Regions from separate parts of the Micrococcus sp. HOU01 genome, predicted to be linked through region 2. Evidence: predicted binding sites of a transcription regulator. Region 2 holds the regulator's gene; each other region holds the start of a gene.
The links. The regulator HrcA, encoded in region 2, represses chaperone genes, less so after heat shock. The targets are predictions, from matches to a motif close to TTNGCACTCGNNNNNNNCGAGTGCNAA.
Positions count from the first base shown of each region.

Region 1: groL (chaperonin GroEL) is a predicted target of HrcA. The motif match lies at 2,581-2,607, and genes of this name have one in related genera.
Region 3: groES (co-chaperone GroES) is a predicted target of HrcA. The motif match lies at 3,204-3,230, and genes of this name have one in related genera.

Region 1 covers NZ_CP141211.1:2,323,633-2,328,749, forward strand. The annotation lists gene SOY78_RS10685 (DUF4031 domain-containing protein) at 1-705, shown strand, start outside; gene groL (chaperonin GroEL) at 815-2,446, opposite strand; gene SOY78_RS10695 (LytR C-terminal domain-containing protein) at 2,766-3,830, opposite strand; gene SOY78_RS10700 (DUF3263 domain-containing protein) at 3,834-4,178, opposite strand; gene SOY78_RS10705 (uracil-DNA glycosylase) at 4,215-4,892, shown strand; gene SOY78_RS10710 (threonine/serine ThrE exporter family protein) at 4,906-5,117, opposite strand, start outside.
Region 2 covers NZ_CP141211.1:1,395,294-1,400,410, reverse strand. The annotation lists gene SOY78_RS06405 (16S rRNA (uracil(1498)-N(3))-methyltransferase) at 1-468, opposite strand, end outside; gene dnaJ (molecular chaperone DnaJ) at 465-1,598, opposite strand; gene hrcA (heat-inducible transcriptional repressor HrcA) at 1,674-2,687, opposite strand; gene SOY78_RS06390 (DUF3097 family protein) at 2,859-3,719, shown strand; gene SOY78_RS06385 (DUF4870 domain-containing protein) at 3,814-4,233, shown strand; gene hemW (radical SAM family heme chaperone HemW) at 4,249-5,117, opposite strand, start outside.
Region 3 covers NZ_CP141211.1:901,895-907,011, reverse strand. The annotation lists gene SOY78_RS04285 (BCCT family transporter) at 1-893, opposite strand, end outside; gene groL (chaperonin GroEL) at 1,015-2,622, opposite strand; gene groES (co-chaperone GroES) at 2,731-3,027, opposite strand; gene SOY78_RS04270 (hypothetical protein) at 3,663-4,640, shown strand; gene SOY78_RS04265 (ABC transporter ATP-binding protein) at 4,867-5,117, opposite strand, start outside.

The sequences.
Region 1 (5,117 bases), 930 kb from region 2:
GCCTCGGGGCTGCGCGTGCCCGCCCGGAGCCGCGCCGAGAAGCGCGACGTCGTCCTCGCCCGGCGCTGGGCGCGGCTGTTCGAGGGCACGGCGGCGAGCCCGGACGCGGTGACGACGGCGGGACGCGACCTGCTGGCCCGCTGGGCGGAGCCGCATCGGCACTACCACGACCCGGCCCACCTGCTCGCGGTGCTCGAGTCCGTGGACCTGCTCGAGCGGGCGGGGGCGAAGGCCGGGCCGGATCCGCGTGCGGTCCGCCTGGCCGCGTGGTTCCACGACGCCGTCTACGTCGGGGACCCCGCCGCGCCCGCCGGCCAGGACGAGGCGGACTCGGCCGCCCTGGCCCGGGACGTGCTCACCGATCCGCGGCTGGCCGTGCCGGCCGACGTCGTCGACGAGGTGGCACGCCTCGTGCTGCTCACCGCGGCCCATGACCCCGCCCCGCACGACGCGGCCGGGGCGGTGCTCTCGGACGCGGACCTCGAGGTCCTCGGCCGCTCCCCCGAGGCCTACGCCCGCTACGTGGCCGCGGTGCGGCGGGACTACGCGCACGTGTCCGACGCGGACTGGGCCCGCGGTCGCGGCGCGGTGCTGGACGCCCTGCTGGACGCCGGGCGGCTGTATCGGACCGCGCCCGGCCGAGCACGCTGGGAGGCCGCCGCCCGCCGTAACCTGGCGGCGGAACGAGCCGCGCTCTCGGCCTGAGCGGGGCGCCCCGGTGCCGGCCCGGGACGCGGCGAGGCCCGCCTCCCCGGACGGGGAGACGGGCCTCGCAGGCTGGCGCCCGAACGGGTCGGGCCGGCTCAGCGGCTGATCACATCATGCCGCCCATGCCGCCCATCGGGTCCATGCCCTCGGCGCCGGCGGCGGCCTTCTCGGGCTTGTCCGCGACGACGGCCTCGGTGGTCAGGAACAGGCCCGCGATGGACGCGGCGTTCTGCAGGGCCGAACGGGTCACCTTCACCGGGTCGTTGATGCCGGCGGCCAGCAGGTCCTCGTACTCGCCGGTGGCGGCGTTCAGGCCGTGGCCGTCGTCGAGGGTCTTGACCTTGTCCGCCACGACGCCGGGCTCCAGGCCGGCGTTGAAGGCGATCTGCTTCAGCGGAGCCTCGATGGCGACCTTCACGATGTTCGCGCCGGTGGCCTCGTCGCCCTCGAGCTGCAGGCCGCCGAACGCCTTGGCGCCGGCCTGGATCAGGGCCACGCCGCCGCCGGCGACGATGCCCTCCTCCACCGCGGCCTTGGCGTTGCGCACGGCGTCCTCGATGCGGTGCTTGCGCTCCTTGAGCTCCACCTCGGTGGCCGCGCCGGCCTTGATGACGGCCACGCCGCCGGCCAGCTTGGCGAGGCGCTCCTGCAGCTTCTCGCGATCGTAGTCCGAGTCGGTGTTCTCGATCTCGGAGCGGATCTGGGCCACGCGGCCGGCGATCTGCTCGGCGTCGCCGGCACCCTCCACGATGGTGGTCTCGTCCTTGGTGATGACCACCTTGCGGGCGGTGCCCAGCAGGTCGAGGGTCGCGTTCTCCAGGGACAGGCCCACCTCGGAGGAGATGACCTGGCCGCCGGTGAGGATGGCGATGTCGGCGAGCATGGCCTTGCGGCGGTCACCGAAGCCCGGGGCCTTCACGGCCACGGACTTGAAGGTGCCGCGGATCTTGTTGACCACGAGGGTGGCCAGGGCCTCGCCCTCGACGTCCTCGGCGATGATCAGCAGCGGCTTGCCCGACTGCATGACCTTCTCGAGGATCGCCACCATGTCCTTCACGGAGGAGATCTTCGAGTTGACGATGAGGATGTAGGGATCCTCGAGGACGGCCTCCTGGCGGTCCGCGTCGGTCACGAAGTAACCGGAGATGTAGCCCTTGTCGAAGCGCATGCCCTCGGTGAGCTCGAGCTCGAGGCCGAAGGTGTTGGACTCCTCGACGGTGATGACGCCCTCCTTGCCGACCTTGTCCAGGGCCTCGGCGATGAGGGAGCCGATCTGCTTGTCCGCGGCGGAGATCGAGGCGGTGGCCGCGATCTGGTCCTTGGTCTCGATCTCGCGGGAGGCGGAGAGCAGCTCGGAGGTGACGGCCTCCACGGCCTTCTCGATGCCGCGCTTCAGGGACAGCGGGTCGGCGCCCGCGGCCACGTTGCGCAGGCCCTCGCGGACCAGCGCCTGGGCCAGCACGGTGGCGGTGGTGGTGCCGTCGCCGGCGACGTCGTCGGTCTTCTTGGCGACCTCCTTGACGAGCTCCGCGCCGATCTTCTCGTACGGGTCCTCGAGCTCGATCTCCTTGGCGATGGAGACGCCGTCGTTGGTGATGGTGGGGGCGCCCCACTTCTTCTCCAGCACCACGTTGCGGCCGCGGGGGCCGAGGGTCACCTTCACGGCGTCGGCCAGGGTGTTCAGGCCCTTCTCCAGGCCGCGGCGGGCCTCTTCGTCGAATGCGATGGTCTTGGCCATGTGCAGGTCCTTTCTGGACGTCGGCTTCCTACTGCTGGTGGCTGACCCGCGCCGATGCCCGCGACGGACGGCCCCTGGGGGGCCTCACCGGTGGACAGGTCCTCCTCCACGGCGCCGGACCGACCGGGGTACGGCTGGCAGTCGCGCCTTCGGAGTGCTAACCCCATTATGAGCACTCGCACCGGGAGAGTGCAAAAGGTCCGCAGTGCGGGGCCCGCCCTTCCGCGGACGGCGGACGGCCCCCGGCAGAACGCCTCGGAAGGCGCCCCGCCGGGGGCCGGAAAGGGTGCGCGGCCGGCACGGCCGCACGACGGTCGGGTCAGCCGGTGACGACCACCGCGACGCCGTTCACCTGCAGGTTCGGGGTCTGCATGACCGGGAAGCCGAGCTCCTTGCCGACCGCCTCGGCGGCGGCCTTGTTGGCCGAGCCGTTGTACAGGACGGTGGAGGACTGGATGCCGTAGCCGCTCCAGTTCTTCGCGTCCACCGAGGTGTAGCCGGAGCTCGTGAGCCGCTGCGCGTAGGAGGCGGCGAGGCCCTGGGTACGGGTCGCGTTGTACACGGTGACGTGGGTGCCGCGCACGGCCGCGGACTGCGCGGCTGCACGAGAGCTCGACGCGGCCGCAGACTGCGCGGCCGCACGAGAGCTCGACGCGGCCGCAGACTGCGCGGCCGCACGAGAGCTCGACGCGGCCGCAGACTGCGCGGCCGCACGGGAGCTCGACGCGGCCGCGGACTGCGAGCGCGAGGCCTCCGCCGCGGCGGCCGAACGGGACGCGGCGGCGCGCGAGGACTCCGCCGCCTGGACGGCCGCCGCCGACCGGGACGCCTCTGCGGACTGCGCGGCGGCCTCGGAACGCGAGGCCTCCGCCGCCTGTGCCTCGGCGGCGGCACGGGACGACTCAGCGGCCTCCGCGGCGGCACGGGACGACTCGGCGGCCCGGGACGACTCGGCGGCCTCTGCGGCGGCCGCCTCCTGCGCCACCCGCGAGGACTCAGCCGCGGCCGCAGCCGCGGAACGGGACGCCTCCGCCGTGTCCTCGGACGGGGTGGCGGACTCGGTCGCGGATGCAGTCGACACCGACGCGGAGGACGCCGAGGAGGACTCGGACGACGCCGACGTCGACGTCGACGGCTCGACCGCCGGGGCCGTCGTCGAGCTCTCGGCGGCGACGGGCTCGGAGCGGTCGCCGGTGAGCCACGGCAGGACGACGCCCACGAACAGGCCGGCGAGCAGGACGAGGCCGGCCACCCAGAGCAGCGGGCTCAGGCGGCGACCCCCGCCCGCGGCGGTCGCGCCGGCGGCGGCGAAGGACTCGCGGTGCGCGCCGCGCTGGTCCGTGTACTCGGGGACCTCGTCGAAGCGGTCGGGCTGGTAGGCCATGGGTCAGTTCTCCTGGCGGGAAGCGGGCGTGGACGGCGCCGGATCCGCGGGTCCCCTCCGGGCCCGGCTGCGGGTGCCGCGCTTGCGCAGCAGCCGCGTGACCAGCAGGGGTCGGTAGGCCAGGGCGGCCTCACGGTCCAGCAATCCGTTCAACACCTGATAATAGGCGGTCGGAGACAGCCCCAGACGCTCTCGGACGGCGTGGTCCTTGGCCCCGCCGTACCGCCAGGTGGCGGCCTCCAGGTCCAGGACCGCACGCTCCAGGTCCGTCAGCTCGTCCCGTCGCGCCCGCGCGCGGGCACCCTCGTCCGGGGCCGGATCGGGCGAGACGGGCGTGGGGTGGGACATGGCGGCCACTGTACCCACCCGGTCTACCCTCGGGGCATGGAGTTCATCGCGCCCCTGGATCCGGGCTGGGAGGCGGCCCTCGCCCCGCAGGCCGCCGCGTTCGAGCAGGTCGGCGAGGCCCTGCGGGCCCGCCGGGCGGCCGGAGAGCAGGTGCTGCCGGCGCCGGAGCACATCCTGCGGGCGTTCCGTCAGCCGTTCGCGGACGTCCGCGTCCTCGTGCTGGGCCAGGACCCCTACCCGACGCCGGGCCATCCGATCGGCCTGAGCTTCGCGGTGGACCGCCACGTGCGGCCGCTGCCCCGCTCCCTGGCCAACATCCACCGGGAGCTGCACGACAACCTCGGCATCACCCCGCCCGCCCACGGGGACCTCTCCGCGTGGACGGACCAGGGCGTGCTGCTGCTGAACCGCGCCCTCAGCGTGCGGGCCGGCGCACCCGGCAGCCACCGCGGCCTCGGCTGGGAGCAGATCACGGAGGCCGCGGTGCGGGCCCTCTGCGCGCGCGGCACCCCGCTCGTGGGGCTGCTGTGGGGAGCCGACGCGCGGCGCATGGCGCCGCTGCTGACGGCGGCGGGGGCCGGCGTCGTGGAGTCCCCGCATCCCTCGCCCCTGAGCGCCCACCGCGGGTTCTTCGGCTCCCGGCCGTTCAGCCGGGTGAACCGGCTCCTCGAGGCGGCCGGCGCGGCCCCGGTGGACTGGCGCCTGCCCGACTGAGCCGGGCCGCCGGTCAGCCGCGCTGGTGCATCACGAGCTCGGTGGGCAGCAGCGTGCCCATCCGGTCGGTGATCGGCTTGGCCAGGGTGTTGCCGAAGGCGACGCCGGCCGCGATCGCCACGACGATGACCGCGGCGTTGAACAGTCCCTCGACGCCCAGCAGCGTGGCCCCGGTCTCCACGGTGAACCCGTAGACGGACCGGAACATGGTGAGTCCGGGAAGCA
Region 2 (5,117 bases):
GTGGTCTCGGACCGCGGGCACCCGGGCGCGACGCGCCTGCTTGGCGGCCGCGCGGGCCGTGTCCGCCCACTTCTGGCGGGCCTTGGCGGCCTTGGGCCCCTTCCAGCGGACGATCGAGCGCTCCGCCTCCCAGGGCACCACGGCGTCCACGCCGAGCTCGACGGCGGCCTGGACCGCCATGAGGTCCCGGTCGCCCTTGGCGAGGGCCTGGACGAGCACGAGCGCCGGGGTGGGCGCCGGCTCCTCCGCCACCGCGACCAGCCGCACGGACACCCCGTCCGGGGCGGCCGCGAGCACGGTGCCGTGGCCGAGCGTGCCCGACCCGTCGGCCAGGAGCACGGCCTCCCCGGGGGCCAGGCGCATGGCCGCGGCGGCGTGGCGGGCCTCGGGGCCGCCGAAGACAACCTCCACGCCCGCGCTCGCGCCGGCCAGGGCGCCCGGCTCGAGGTGGAACAGGGGGGCGGTCACAGGTTCCTCAGGTTCTCCCGCAGCCGGGCGAACATGCCCCTGGCCTGGGGTGCGCCGTGCACGACCTCCTCGCCGCGCACCTCGGCCAGGCGCTCCAGGAGCTGGCGCTGCTCGTCGTCCAGGTCGGTGGGCGTGGTGACCACCACGTCCACCTTGAGGTCACCACGGCCCTGCCCGCGCAGGCGGCCGACGCCCAGGCCGTGGAGGACCTCGACGTGGCCGGACTGCACACCCGGGTCCAGGCTGACGGACTGCTTGCCGTCCAGGGTGTCCAGCGTGACGGTGGTGCCTAGGGCCGCGGCCGCCATGGGGACGGTCACGGTGGTGGCCAGGTGGTCGCCCTCGCGGCGGAAGGTCTCGTCCGGGCGGACCGCGATCTCCACGTAGAGGTCGCCGTTCGGGCCGCCGCCCGGGCCGGCCTCGCCGCGGCCGGCGAGGTGGATGCGGGTGCCGTCGTCCACGCCCGCGGGGATGCGCAGGGTCAGCGACGTCCGGGTGCGGACGCGGCCCTGCCCGTCGCACTCGTGGCAGGGCGTCGGGATGACGGTGCCGAACCCCTGGCAGGCGGGGCAGGCCTCGGTGGCCATGACGGTGCCCAGCAGCGACCGCACGGGGCGCTGGATCATGCCGTGGCCCTGACAGGTCTGGCAGGTCTCCGGCTGGGTGCCGGGCTCGCAGCACGAGCCCCCGCACCGCTCGCAGCGCACGGCCGTGTCCAGCTCAATGGTCTGCTCGCCGCCGAAGACCGCGTCGCGCAGGTCGATCCGCGCGATCACCAGCGCGTCCTGGCCGCGGCGGGCGCGGCTGGCGGGGCCACCGCGGCCGCCCTGGCCGGCCGCGTTCATGAAGGTCTCGAAGATGTCGGCGAAGCCCCCGAAGCCGCCCGCCCCACCGAAGCCGCCCGGGAAGCCGGCCTGGCCGTTCTCATTGCCCGTCGTGTCGTAGGCCCGACGCCGGTCCTCGTCCGAGAGCACCTCATAGGCGTGGGAGATGCGCTTGAACTGCTCGGCCGCCTCCGGGTCGGGGTTGACGTCCGGGTGGTGGGTGCGCGCGAGCTTGCGGTAGGCGCGGCGGATCTCCTCGGTGCTGGCGTCACGGCTGACGCCGAGCGTCTCGTAGTGGTCGGTCACGGTGGGGATTCCTCTCGGGGCGAGCGGGACGTGGGGCGGTGCGGGACGGGGCCCGCCAGGACGCGCGGAGGCACGTCAGGTGGTCAGGATGCGGGAGAGATAGCGGGCGATCGCCCGGACGGCGGCCATGGTGCCCGGATAGTCCATCCGGGTCGGACCGATGACGCCGAGCTTCGCCACGGCGCCGGGGCCGTAGGCGGCCGCGACCACCGAGGTGTCCGCGAGCGATCCGGCGTTCTCGGAGCCGATCCGCACGGACACCCCGTGGGCGTCCTGCTCCATCTCCGTGAGCAGGCGCAGCAGCACCACCTGCTCCTCGAGCGCCTCCAGGATCGGCCCGATGGACGCGCCGAAGTCCCCCGGGGAGCGGGCCAGGTTGGCGGTGCCGGCCAGGACGATGCGGTCCTGCCGGCCGGCCTCGAGCAGGTCCTGGACGGCCGCGGCCACGAGGGCCGCGGCCGGCCGGTGCTCCGGGCGGACCCGGGTGACGACGTCGTCCATCACGGCGGCCGCCTGCACCGGACCGAGCCCCAGCAGGGCGTCCAGCAGGAGGCCGCGGAGCACGGACAGCTCCGCCTCGTCGACCGGCCGGTCCAGGACGGCGTGCCGCTGGTCCACCCGTCCCGTGGACAGGATGAGGACCACGAGCAGGCGCGTGGGCGTGAGGGAGACCAGTTCGAGGTGGCGGATCGTGGAGCCGTCCTCGTGGGGGAACTGCGCGACGGCGACCTGCTGGGTCAGCTGGGCCAGGAGGCGCACCGTGGACTCCATCATGTGCTCGGTGTCCGTCTCCGGGTCCAGCAGGGTGCTCACGGCCCGGCGCTCGGCCGGGGACAGCGGCTTCACCTCGGAGAGGCGGTCGACGAACACGCGGTAGCCCTTGTCCGTGGGGACGCGCCCGGCGGAGGTGTGCGGGGCCACGATGAGGCCCTCCTCCTCGAGCGCCGCCATGTCGTTGCGCACGGTCGCGGAGGACACGCCCAGGGCGTGCCGTTCCACGAGCGCCTTGGAGCCCACGGGCTCGCGCAGCGCCACGTAGTCCTCCACGATCGCCTGGAGCACCTGCAGGCGGCGGGGCTGCTCCGACATCTCGGTCCTCCTCTGGTCCGTCGGGATCCGGGGCGACCCCGGAGGTGCCCCTGACTGGCACTCCGGCGGGTCAAGTGCCAATGCTACCGTCCGACCCGGGTGGACCACCCGACCGGTCCGCACGGCTTCGCTCACGGTGATCGCCCGGCCCCGTTGCTACCGTGCTCTCCCATGGACTGGAGCAGCTGGGGCCCCGCGGGCCACGACGACCTGACGCGCCGCCCCGCCCGGACCGTCCCCGATGTGCCCGCCGCCCCCGGCACGGTGGTCGAGGACGTGGCCTCCGGGTTCACCGGGGCCGTGATCGGCATCGAGCGCTCCGGCGGCGTGCACGTGGTGGTCCTGGAGGACCACCGCGGCGTGCGCCGCGGCTTCCCCCTCGGCGGCGGCTTCTGGATCGACGGCGAGCCCGTGACCCTGGTCCCCCCGACCGCCGCGGCCCCGGCGGCGCCGGCCCGCACCGCCTCCGGCTCGCGACGGGTCGAGGGGGCGCGCGCCCGCACCGCCCGCGCCTCACGCATCTGGGTGGAGGGCGTGCACGACGCCGAGCTGGTGGAGAAGGTGTGGGGCGAGGACCTGCGCCTCGAGGGCATCGTCGTGGAGCCCCTGCACGGCGTGGACGACCTCGCCGGGGCGATCCGCACGTTCGCCCCCGGCCCGCGGCGCCGGCTCGGGATCCTCGTGGACCACCTCGTCACCGGGTCCAAGGAGGAGCGCCTCGCGGCCGAGGCCATGCGCGTGCCGGGGGCCGCGGGCAACGTGCTCATCCTCGGCCACCCCTACGTGGACGTCTGGCAGGTCATCAAGCCCTCCGTCCTCGGCATCCCCGCGTGGCCCGTCGTGCCGAAGGGGCAGGACTGGAAGACGGGGATCCTGCGGGGACTGGGCTGGCCGCACGGGAGCAAGGAGGCCACGGGGCTGGGGTGGAAGCGGCTGCTCTCCCACGTCACCACGTACGCGGACCTCGAGCCGTCCCTGCTGGGCCGCGTGGAGGAGCTCATCGACTTCCTCACCGCAGCACCCGAGCACTGATCTCGGCGCGGCCCCCGCCCGCCCGCGCTATGCTGGCCCATGCCCTGCGCCCGGTCCCCGGCGCGCGGGTCCCGCGATCCAGGAGGAGCCCCTCGTGAACACCCGCGCGCAGCCCGACGCCGGCCGCACCGGCCACGGCCCGCCCGCCTGGCTCGTCTCGGCCGGCGGCCGCGGCGCCCCGCTCACGGCGAAGCAGGACCGTGACCGCGCGGCGCTGGCCCACCTCAGTCTGGCGTTCGGCGTGCTCGGCCCGCTGGTCGTGTGGCTGCTCTACCGCGACCGCGGCCCGTTCACCTCGCAGGAGTCGCGCGAGGCCCTGAACTTCTCCGGGCCGCCCACGCTCATCACGCTCCTGTTCTTCTTCCTGTCCCTGCTGCCGGTGGTCGGCCCGATCTTCGCGATCCTCGGCGCGCTCACGTGGGCCGCCATGGCGGTCTACGGCGTGATGGGCGCCTCGCACGTGTCCAAGGGCCGTCCGTTCCGGTACCCGTTCAACCTGCGCATCCTGCGCTGACCCGGGGCCGGCCGGTCAGAAGCCGGCCAGCGCCCGGACGATCGCGTCGTTGCGCAGCCGCCCCTCGAGCGTGGGGATGATGCGCCCGTCGACGGCGGCACGCCCGTCCAGCAGGCCCGCGGCGATGAGTTCGGCGATCGCCCCGCGGATCCGCGCGGCCTCCCCCGGCGTCTCCGAGACGAGCTCCGCGGTCGGGAGCCCGTCCACCGTGCGCACCGCGAGCATGATGCGCTCGAGTCGCCGCGCGTCGGCGTCGGGCCGCTCGCGGCCGACGGCGGGGGTGACCCCCGTGGCCAGCCGTTGCGCGTAGGCGGCGGGGTGCTTGGCGTTCCAGAACCGGACGCCGGCGAGGTGCGAGTGCGCTCCCGGGCCGATCCCCCACCAGTCCTGGTCCTCCCAGTACGCCACGTTGTGCCGCGCGCGGTGGACCCCGGAGCCCTGCGGGTCGCGCGCCCAGTTGGACACCTCGTACCAGCGGTAGCCGGCGGCGCCGAGCAGCTCCTCGGCGAGCAGGTACTTGTCCGCCTGGTCGTCGGGGTCCACGTCCGCCACCTCGCCGCGGGCCACCTGGGCCCCGAGCTTGGTGCCCTCCTCCACGATCAGCGAGTACGCGCTCACGTGGTCCGGGGCCAGGGCGACGGCGGCCTCGAGCGTGGCCCGCCAGTCGGCGAGGGACTCTCCCGCGGTCCCGTAGATCAGGTCCAGGGACACCTCCAGGCCGGCCTCGCGGGCCGCGGCGACGGCGGCGGGGACGGACTCGGGCCGATGGGTGCGCTCGAGCGTGGCGAGCACGTGCGGCACCGCGGACTGCATGCCCAGGGAGAGGCGGGTGAAGCCGCCGGCCGCGAGCTCACGGGCGTACTCCGGAGTGATGGTGTCCGGGT
Region 3 (5,117 bases), 490 kb from region 2:
GACACCGCCGAGACGATGGTGCCGATCGTGAGCACCACGATGATCCCCAGCGCCACCGTGTTCCCCGGCGCCGACCACCCCGAGACGATCTCCACGCCGCGGCCGATCTGCAGGGCGCCGATGCCCAGCGAGGCCGCCGTGCCGAACAATGTGGCGATGATCGCGAGCCCGTCGATCAGGCGCGCGCCGACCGAGTCGCTGCGCGGGGAGTCGCCGAACAGCGGCGCGATGATCGAGCTCATCAGCGGCACCCGGCCCCGGCGGTAGGACACGTAGCCGACCGACAGGCCGACGATCGCGTAGATCGCCCACGCGTTCACGCCCCAGTGCAGCGCGGCCTGGGCCAGCGCGCCCGTCACCGCCTCCTCGCTCCCCGCCTCGTACGCCCCCGGGCGCGGGGCCAGGTAGTAGGTCAGCGGCTCGTACGGGCCGAAGAAGATGATGCCGATGCCGATGCCGGCCGCGAAGAGCATGGCCGACCAGCTCGCCGTGGAGTACTCGGGCTTCTCCCCGTCCAGGCCCAGCGGGATCTCGCCGTACCGGGAGAACGCCAGGACCAGCAGGAACACCACCATCCCGATGGCCAGCAGGACGAACAGCCAGCCGGCGTGGACCATCACCCAGTCGAGGGCCGCGCTCGAGACGGCCAGCACGGCGTCCGGCTGCAGCACACCCCACACCACGAAGCCGACCACCAGCAGGCCGACGACGGCGAGGATCACCCGGTCCACGCCGTAGCGCACCCGGCGGTCCTCCACGGACACGCCCGGCACGAGGGCCGGGTGGATGCCGTGCGGATAGGAGAACTCGCGGACGAAGCGGCGCAGCCGTGGCCGGGCCGGGGTCCGGGTCGTGTGGGACCCGGTGGGATGGGGCGGCGTGGGTGTGTCCATGGGCACACCCTAGAGGGCACCCCGGACGGCCGGCGTCTCCCGCCCGGACGACGACGGCCCCTCACCCGGGCGGGTGAGGGGCCGTCGTCGACAGCCGGCCGCGTCAGGGCCGACTCAGGGGTCAGTGCTGGTGGTCGGCCTCGTCCTCCTCGGCGGGCTTGTCCGCCACGAGGGTCTCGGTGGTCAGCACGAGGGCCGCGATGGAGGCGGCGTTGGCCAGCGCGGAGCGGGTCACCTTGACCGGGTCGATCACGCCGTCGGCGATCAGGTCGCCGTAGACGCCGGTCTTCGCGTTGAAGCCGTGGTTCGGCTCCAGCTCGGCGACCTTGGAGACCACCACGTAGCCGTCCTCGCCCGCGTTCTGGGCGATCCAGCGCAGCGGCTGCTTCAGGGCCTTGCGGACGATGTCCACGCCCACGGCGGCGTCGCCGGTCAGGGCCTGGACGTCGGCGTCGGTGTCGAGCGCGGTCAGCGCGTTGATGAGCGCGGTGCCGCCGCCGGCCACGATGCCCTCCTCGAGGGCGGCGCGGGTCGAGGACACGGCGTCCTCGATGCGGTGCTTGCGCTCCTTGAGCTCCACCTCGGTGGCGGCGCCCACGCGGATCACGCCGATGCCGCCGGAGAGCTTGGCGAGGCGCTCCTGGAGCTTCTCGCGGTCCCAGTCGGAGTCGGTCGCGGCGGACTCGGCCTTGATCTGGGCGACCCGGGCCTCGACGTCCTCGGCCGCACCGCCGCCGTCGACGATGGTGGTCTCGTCCTTGGTGACGGTGATGCGGCGGGCGGAGCCGAGCACGTCCAGGTCGGCCTGCTCGAGCTTCATGCCGAGGTCCGGGGAGACGACCTGGGCGCCGGTGAGGATCGCGATGTCCTGCATCATGGCCTTGCGGCGGTCACCGAAGCCCGGGGCCTTGACGGCCACGACGTTCAGGGTGCCGCGGATCTTGTTCACCACGAGGGTGGACAGGGCCTCGCCCTCGACGTCCTCGGCGATCACGAACAGCGGCTTGTTGGCCTGCAGGACCTTCTCCAGCAGGGGCAGCAGCTCCTGCACGTTGGAGATCTTGCCCGAGTTGATCAGGACGTAGGCGTCCTCGAGCACGGCCTCCTGACGCTCGGCGTCGGTGACCATGTACGGGGACAGGAAGCCCTTGTCGAACTGCATGCCCTCGGTGACGTCCAGCTCGGTGGAGGTTGTGGAGGACTCCTCGATGGTGATGACGCCGTCGGTGCCGACCGTGTCGAACGCGCGGGCCAGCAGCTCGCCGACCTCGTCGTTCTGGGCCGAGATGGCGGCCACGTGGGCCACCTCCTGGCCCTCGACCGGGCGGGCGTTCTCCTGCAGGCGCCGCTCGACGGCGGCCACGGCCACCTCGATGCCCTTCTTGACCTCGCCCGGCGCGGCGCCGGCGGCGACCTGGCGCATACCCTCGTTCACGAGGGCCTGGGCCAGCACGGTGGCGGTGGTGGTGCCGTCGCCCGCGATGTCGTTGGTCTTGGTGGCGACCTCCTTGGCGAGCTGGGCGCCCATGTTCTCGTACGGGTCCTCCAGCTCCACCTCACGGGCGATCGTGACGCCGTCGTTGGTGATGGTGGGGGCGCCCCACGCCTTGTCGAGCACCACGTTGCGGCCCTTGGGGCCGAGGGTGACCTTGACGGTGTCGGCGAGCTTGTCGATGCCGGCCTGGAGGGCGCGGCGTGCGTCGTCGTTGAAAGCCAGCTGCTTGGCCATGACGGACACTCCTTTCGTTCAGGGAGTCAGGGGGTGCGGGGACGCGAGGGGCCCGGGGCGCGCGCACCGGTGCGGTGCGCGCCGCTCACCGGGCCCGTCGCGGCGGGGTCACTTGGCGACGACGGCCAGCACGTCGCGGGCGGAGAGCACCAGGTACTCCTCGCCGCCGACCTTGACCTCGGTGCCGCCGTACTTGGAGTACAGCACCACGTCACCCTCGGCGACGTCGACCGGCACGCGGTTGCCGTTCTCGGCGACCCGGCCCGGGCCCACGGCCACGACCTGGCCCTCCTGCGGCTTCTCCTTGGCGGTGTCCGGGATCACGAGGCCCGACGCGGTGGTCTGCTCGGCCTCCAGGGGGCGGACAACGATGCGATCCTCGAGGGGCTTGATGGAGACAGACATGCTGCACACTCCTTCTTCGTCGACGTGCGGCTCCGGCGGGCTCGCCGGTCCGCTGATGCTGTGGTCTGCGGGTGCGCCACGGGCGTCAGACCCTCCGTCGTCGCGGTGCCGGACGGTCCACCTCGGGCATTGGCACCCGGTACCCCCGAGTGCCAGCCCCGATTCTACTCCGGGTTTTGGCACTCCTTCAACATGAGTGCCAGCCGTGTCCCCGCCGTCCGCCGTGGGCGGAAGCGTGGGGCGCGGTGCGGCGGGGCACCGTGGGGCAGCGGGGGGGGGCGGGTTCCGGGCCCGGGAGCACGCGGAGTGGTCACGACTGCGGCCCGCAACCTGTCCCTCCCCCACTCCCCACCCTCCCCCCTCGCCCCTCCGTGGGCAGAAACCGCACCCCCGCCCATCGCGTGGGCAGCAACCGCAGGTTTTCGGTCTCCGTGGGCAGAAGCACCCTCTCTTCTGCCCACGGATGTTGCGTGGGCGGAACTCCTCGCAGTTCTGCCCACCGAGCCATGACGACGTCGTCCCGGCGGGACAACCGGCCGCCGCCGAGTCCTGCACAGCCGGCCCACCCCGCGCCGGTGTGCACAGACACGCGGCCCGCCCGGCCGCCGTCGGGCCGACCGCGTCAAGGTCGACCCATGTCCTTCGCCCCCGATCTCCCCCTCGTCCCCGTCTTCACCACCCGCGACGTGCTCGAACGCGGTCTGCCGCCCAGCCGGGTGCGGCGGTCCGACGTCCTCCGCCTCGCCCGCGGCATCCACCGTCGCCGTGACATGCCGCTGCGCACCTGGGAGTCGGCCGGGCTCCCGCCGCCGCACCACGGGGTCGGCCTCGACCTGCTGACCGCCCTCCTGCGGTCCCGTCCCGACGCCGTTCTCTCCCACGAGACGGCGGCGCACCTCCACGGCCTCCCGCTTCCCCCGGGCGGGGCCACGCGACGCGCCGCCGTCGAGATCACGTTGCACCGCGGCACCGCACGGGCGCGGATCCCCGGCGTCATGGAGCACCGCAGACCCCTGCCCGCCGGCCACGTCACCTCCGTGCTCGGGCTACGGGTGACGACGCCGGAACGGACCTGGCTCGATCTGTGCTCGATCGGCCACCCCTGGGACGAGGCATCCCTCGTGTCGGCGGGTGACCACCTGGTCCGTCACCCCTGGTCCCCGCGCGGCCGGCGGCCTCCCATCACCACGGTCACCGCGCTGCACGAGGCGATGCGGCCGCTCGGGCGGTTCGTCGGAAGACCGCGGGCGACGGCGGCGCTCGAGCGCGTACGGGTGGGTGCCGACTCGCCGCAGGAGACCCGGCTGAGGCTGGCGCTCGTCGAGGCGGGGCTGGGCGAGCCGACGCTGCAGCACGTGTTCGACCCCGGGCGGCGGGACGCCCCCGAGGCCGATCTGTGGTTCGAGGACTGCCGGCTCGTCCTCCAGTACGACGGCGAGGTGCACCGGAGTGCCGAGCAACACGCCCGGGACGCCCGGCGAGACCAGTACTACGCGGAGCGTGGGCAGATGACCCTGCACGTCACGGGCCGGGACGTCGGCGAGGGATATGCGCGGGTGATCGAGGCCGTCCTCAGACGACGGGCACAGGTCTCGAACGGCTGGGATGCCTGACGTCGTCGTCGCGTATGGCCCTGCCGTCCATGCGCAGGGGTTCCGTGGGCAGAAGCGAGGGTGCTTCTGCCCACGGAACCTGGAAACACGCGGGTCCTGCCCCCGGAAGGCGAGACCCGGCGGGTTCTGCCCACGGAACGCTCGCGTCGGCCGGGCACCCGACCCCCGCCCGGACCGAGCTGGCCCCCGCCCGGACCGACCCGGGCCGGCCTCACCGTCGCCCCGCTCAGTAGTACACGGCCAGGGGCCCGTGCGGGCCGTCCACCACGTTGCACGGGGTGCGGAAGATCCGCTCCAGCACCTCGGGGCGCAGGATCTCGGCCGGGGTGCCGGTCTCCACCACCTGACCGTCGCCCATGGCCACGATCCGGTCGGCGTAGTGGGCGGCGAAGTTGATGTCGTGCAGCACGATCACCACGGTCCGGCCCAGCTCGTCGGCGGCCCGGCGCAGCTGCTGCATCATCTGCACCGAGTGCT